DNA from 2 places in the Paenibacillus borealis genome. Region 1 is predicted to be linked to the other one. Evidence: predicted binding sites of a transcription regulator. Region 1 holds the regulator's gene; the other holds the start of a gene.
The links. Region 1 encodes Rex, which represses fermentation and respiration genes when NADH is low (regulators of the CRP and FNR family bind a similar motif). Its sites were predicted from a motif close to TTGTGAAATATTTCACAA; they were not measured.
Positions count from the first base shown of each region.

Region 2: PBOR_RS21520 (polymer-forming cytoskeletal protein) is a predicted target of Rex. The motif match lies at 1,782-1,799, and genes of this name have one in related genera.

Region 1 covers NZ_CP009285.1:5,245,131-5,248,246, forward strand. Annotated here, with positions in the region: gene PBOR_RS22215 (amidohydrolase) at 1-1,115, opposite strand, end outside; gene PBOR_RS22220 (redox-sensing transcriptional repressor Rex) at 1,102-1,755, opposite strand; gene dinG (ATP-dependent DNA helicase DinG) at 1,896-3,116, opposite strand, start outside.
Region 2 covers NZ_CP009285.1:5,083,573-5,086,688, reverse strand. Annotated here, with positions in the region: gene PBOR_RS21535 (anti sigma factor C-terminal domain-containing protein) at 1-483, opposite strand, end outside; gene PBOR_RS21530 (RNA polymerase sigma factor) at 484-978, opposite strand; gene PBOR_RS21525 (GNAT family N-acetyltransferase) at 1,143-1,673, shown strand; gene PBOR_RS21520 (polymer-forming cytoskeletal protein) at 1,880-2,440, shown strand; gene PBOR_RS35065 (hypothetical protein) at 2,612-3,116, shown strand, end outside.

The sequences.
Region 1 (3,116 bases):
TCAATATCAATCGCGATGAAGTCGGCCTTCATCCCTGCTGAAAGCCTGCCCACCTGGTTCAGGAAAATAGACTGCGCACCATATTCGGTCGCCATCAGCAGCGCCTCTGGAGCCGGTACTGCTGTCGGATCACCGCTTACGCCTTTGTGAATCAGCGCGGCCAGACGCATCTCTTCGAACATATCCAGGTTGTTGTTGCTTGCTGCACCGTCCGTACCCAGGGAGACCTTAACTCCTGCTCTGAGCAGCTCAGGAACACGGGCTACTCCGCTGGCCAGCTTCAGGTTGCTGCCTGGATTATGGGATACACCGACATTGTGGCGGGCCAGAATCTCAATCTCTTCATCATTCAGATGAACGCCATGGGCGATCAGGGACGGCCGGGTGAACATTCCCAGCTTCTCCAGATGAGCGACCGGACGCAGGCCGTAATCGGCCACATTCTGCTCCACCTCATGGCGGGTTTCGGACATATGCGTGTGCATTGGCAGATCAAGATCATGAGCCGCCTGGACAAACTTCATGAAAAACTCCGGAGGACAGGTGTAAGGCGCATGCGGCGAGAGCATCGCAGTAATTCGGCCGTCAGCCTTACCATGCCAGTTACGGGCAAAAGCAATTGCCTCAGCCAGCTTGTGATTCTGGACCTCTTCCGGACAGAGTCCGATGACACCGCGCATCAGCACGCCGCGGATGCCGGACTGCTCGGTGACCTCAGCAACCCGGTCCATGTGATCATACATATCAAGGAAGGTCGTAGTGCCGCCCTTCAGCATCTCAAGAACAGACAGAGAGGTTCCCCAGTACACATCCTCACCGGTGAATTTCTCTTCCATCGGCCACATTTTTTCCTGCAGCCAAGCCTGAAGCACCATATCATCACCGTACCCGCGCAGCAGGGACATCGCTGCATGGCCGTGGGTGTTGACGAGACCCGGCATAAACAGCAGACGGCTGCCGTCAATAACCCGGGCATCCTCTTCGATTACAGGCTTCGCTTCACCTATGTAAGTAATCAGATCATTCTCTATGGTCATATAACCGTTCAGAACCGGCTTGTCGCTGCCTGGAACCAGGAAACGGCCGTCTTTAATAATCGTTTTATTGCTGCTCATCTTCAGCTTCGTCCTTTCCGTCATGTAAATAATAAGCCAGACTCTGCAGATCAGTGGTGAAATCGGCGGCATGAATCCGGATATTAGCCGGAGTCTTAAGAATAACAGGGGCAAAATTGAGGATGGCCTCAATGCCCGAATCCACCAGAATATCCGCTACGTTCTGTGCTTCACTGTCCGGAACGGTAATAATTCCGATACGGATGCCCTGCGCACGGATGGTATCCCCCAGCTCACTCATCGGCTGCACAGTCAACGAGTTGATCTGCTGGCCTACCTTAGGCTCGTAAGCATCAAATATAGCTGTAATCTTCATCGTATCCTTCAAGTAGGCATTGTAATTCGACAAGGCGTGGCCGAGATTACCCGCACCTACTAGAGCTACGTTAATCTGCTGGTCCAGCTTCAGAATATGACGGATCTTCTCAATCAGATAAGAGACGTCATAACCGATGCCCTTTCTGCCGAAATCACCGAAATAAGCCAGGTCCTTGCGGATCTGGGCGGGATTAAGATCAAGCTTCTGTCCCAGCTCCTGAGAAGAAACTGTAGAGATTTCACGTTTTTGGAGATCGTTCAGGAAACGCAGGTACACTGGGAGTCTGCGGACGACGGCCTCCGATATTTTATCCGATTTCATGTTTTCTCCTCCTAAAAGTTTGATGTGATAATCCGATTATAGGAACCGTGCTCCGGTACTGCCCAATTGGGCAGCAGCCGTGGAGCGCGGGACTTCAGAACCATAATTACTTATACATAATATCAACCGGGGAACGGATATTAAACCCCGCCTTCTTCCAGCCACTCTGCAATCCGCGGCACCATCTGATCAGTCAGCATATGCTCCATCTTGGGACCGGGCAGCGAATACAGGAAATACTTCCCATAATAAGATTCAATGACTCTGGTATCATATACAATAACAATTCCGCGGTCCTGTGCGGTGCGGACCAGCCTTCCGAAGCCTTGCTTGAATCGGATCACGGCCTGCGGGACAGACAGCTTCATGAAAGGATTCTTCTTCTGTGCCTGCAGCAGCTCTGATTTCGCTTCAGCCAGCGGATGATTTGGCGGCTGGAAGGGCAGTCTGACAATCGCCAGGCAGGTCAAAGCCTCCCCGGGAATATCTACACCCTCCCAGAAGCTGCTCGTACCGAGCAAGACAGACGCCGAACTGTCCTGGAACCGCCGGATCAGCTTGCTCCGGCTGCCGCCTTCTACACCCTGGCCTAGCACCATGATATCCTGCGAAGCCAACGCCTCTTTCAGCGGATCATAAACCTGGCGCAGCATCTTGTAGGATGTGAACAGTACGAGCATCCGCCCCCGTGTGGCCACTGCAGTTTCGGCCAGAGAATGGACCAGCGTATCTACAAAGCGGGCATCCCCAATGCTTCCCTTGACGCTCGGGAAATCACGCGGAATGACAAGCAGCGCCTGTTCGCGGTATTTGAACGGAGACGGAAGCAGTGCTGTCATCAGACGCCCCTGCTCTGCTGCCTCGCCAAGACCCAGATTATCTATCATGAACTGGAATGACTTATCCACAGACAAGGTGGCCGAGGTCAGGATGATACTCCTCTTCTTGTCGAAGAACAGCTCCCGCAGCTGGGTGCTGACATCCACCGGAACGGCATACATCTGCAGCGACTTGCCGCGGTAATTACCGCTCCCCTCCAGCCAGTACACAATATTCTCGTCATTCAGTCCCATAAAGAATCGGATCTGCTCTCTAATGGAGGCCAGGTCCTTGAACAACCCGCCGATATCCGTCACGAGGCTGTCCGATGAGGACTGGCTGTCCGTATCACGCATCTCACTAAGCATTTTATCACCCTTGCGGATGATATCGCTCAGGCTGAGGTTGAGTGTATTCTCCAGGGCAGCCAGCTCCTCCCACTCTTTGGGCTTCTTGCCCGGCTGCAGGCGTGCGACCAGCTGGCCGGCTTCACCAGCTCCGGCATCGCTGCGTTCAGGCAGCAGGGCGAAGAGCTTATCGCT
Region 2 (3,116 bases), 160 kb from region 1:
AATCTCCGGATGGTAAAAGATCATTTCCCGGTCCCCTGTGGCAGAGTTATAACGGTGCGGGGAAGCTGCACTTAGCTGCTCCGGCAGAGAAATCGCTCCGAATGCGCCATACCTGCCGGTGGAGCGGCCCAGCAGATTATAAGTTTCCTCGATGGGCTGCCAGATATAAGGTTTGTTTCCCAGCCATTTGTAAGTCTGATTGTAGGTTTCGCCTCCAAAGCTATCCAATTTGACCGACTGGTTGCTGATGTGGACATTGGGGGCGCTGATCTCATTTTTCCAGAGAATCTCTGATTGCACCTTGCTGCCCTGAGCCAATCTCAAATGATAGAGGCCATACCAGATAACGGCGAGTATGATGGGGGTTACGACAACAATGATGCCAATGGTCTTCAGGGTGGAGCGGAGTCTGGCTTTTTGAATGAGCTGCTGAGTCTGCTTCCCTCCGAAAATAAACTGGTCCTGCTCCTGATTCTGATCCATTTAATATTCCTCCCCATAGTGTTTGATAAATTGGTTTTTGGCGCGTGTGACATGGGTCTTCAGCGTGTTCTCATTCATACCGTACAGGGATGAGAGCTCCTTGTAGGTCAGGCTCAGCTCATATTTGAGAATCAGCAGCTCCTGATGCTGCTCAGAGAGCCGAGACAGTGTGTCGCGGATATTCTGGGCGGTTTCCCGCCTCAGCAGCTGGATCTCCGGCAGATGGGTTAAAGAAAGAAGTTGAATGTCTTCAACATCGACCGTGGGATGACGTTTATCTTTCCTCTTGAGATCATAGAACTGATTGGTCGCGACACGGAACATCCAGCCCATGACTTGTTTCGGGCCGATGCCATCCTGATAGATTAAGTATTTATAACAGGTGTCCTGAACGATATCTTCAGCATCCTCGCGTGCGAGTCCGCGTTTTCTTAAGTACCGGTATAGTAAAGTTCCGGCTTGCTGCAGAAATTGATGAATGGTTTCTTTGGCCATGTCCTGCCCCCTTCCCCTATACAACGCTAAGCTCCGTGAAAAGTTTACAGCAGCCGTTACATCCAGTATTCCTTAATTATAAATGTTCACTACCAGCAACAGCTTCAGCAGTTCAGTTAATATAATAACAGTATGTAAAATATTAGCTGCAACGGAGGGTATCTATGTATCAGGATAAGGAATTGGTGATTCGGCCCATAGCTGAAGGGGATCTGCCTAGACTGTGGGATCTGGTGTATAAGGAAGAAGTGCCGGAGTGGAAGAAATGGGATGCGCCTTATTATGAACACAAGCGGATTCCGTGGGAAGCGTATTACGCGAACAGAGCCGAGATTGTTGGATGCGGGAATAATTGGGTAATAGAAATAGAGGGCGTGGTAATAGGCGACGTCAGTTACTATTGGGAGCATGAACCCTCCCTATGGCTGGAAATGGGCATTATCATCTATGATCCGGCATACTGGAGCAACGGTTACGGGACGAGAGCCCTCAAGCTATGGATCGGACATCTGTTCAATACGTATCCGTTAGTCCGTGTAGGCTATACCACCTGGTCGGGAAATGAGCGGATGATCAGGACAGGAGTCAAATTAGGCATGACAATGGAAGCGAGGCTCCGGAAATGCCGGTACTACGACGGGAAGTTCTATGATTCGATCCGCATGGGACTGCTTAGAGAGGAGTGGGAGGCGTAGGATGGAAACTGTCAGCCGCTGGAGCAGCTGAAGATTCACCTGCAAAATTAGACAAATAAGTATGTAATTGCTGTATTTTGCATGAAATGAAACAATTAAAATGCTTGTTTGTGAAAAAAGACACAATATTGTGAAAATTATCACGTTGTTATCATAAAATTTTAATATATAATAAAGTTAATTAAAAGAAACAGGGGGAATTAAAAATGAAATTATTCAAAGTTCTAGTAGTAGCAGGGGTATCAGCAGCATTGTTGTCGGGTTGTGGATCGAATGATAATAACGCAGCAAACAATACTGGTGCAGCAGCAACAACAGCTCCAGCCACTGAGCAGACGGATGCCGTAACAACAGCTTCGATCGTTAACCAGGCAGATGCCTTCACTGCTGCTGTAAGCGAAAGCGGCAACTGGATTGTAGCAATCCTGAATGATCTGACCGTTGATAAAGATGTTGTTGTAGCCGGTGAATTCCATGACAAAGGCGACGCAACTGCAGCGATCTACCGTAAGCTTGCCCTGTATGCACAGGATGCAGACCACAAGGTAACAGCTACTTACACGCTGACAGCACCTAAAGTAACTGTACAGAGCGAGAACTTCCGCGTTCAAGGCGGTACCATCAAAGGTGACGTATATGTAGAAGCTAACGGATTCAACCTGTACAAGGATGCTACCATTGACGGCAACCTGTACTATGCAAGTGAAGATGTGAAGGCTACTGCTGTGATCGAAGGTACTGTAACCGGAGCAAACGAAGTTAAATAATTTAATCTAATAGAGTAATTGCAATATTTTATTGATTACACACAGCCTGTAGACAGGTCCTTAGGGGCTTGCTCTATGGGCTTTTTTGTATTCTGTCCGGAAATATTCTATAGTATTATGGAAGGTATTGTAAGCGCAAACACATGGGATGGACAGGGGATGGAATGATTCATGAAGAATAGCCGGAGATTGGGCATTGCTGCCGGAGTGATTCTAGCTTCCGTAGCCGTACTCTATTTACTATTGTATATGTATGAAAGACCGGGAGGATGGTCAGACCAGAAGATGTCCCGCTCACTTGGAATGGACCAGACACTCCAGATTCCGCTTGGCCAAAGTCCTGAAGAAGCTGTCCGGCTGTTCCGCGGCTCTGACTCAATGACAGTCATTCACCAGGAGCCTGCGGCCAGAGGAGAGCTGGTATTTCTTACCCGGGCAGGCCAGCAGGATAGCAGTAACCTTCAAGTAGAATATGTCCGCAAAACCTGGATCGGATGGAAGTGGGTATGGGGAGGCGGCTACGGAATGGGCGGAGATCCGGACAGCTCTGCAATAAATTATATGTGTTTTCCTGAATTGGAGCATATTTCAACGCCTTTTCCCATGGTGATCGGAGACGTTCTGGACCCGGCCATTCAGCATATTACAGTCAAGCAGAAGGAGGCAGGGACGGATA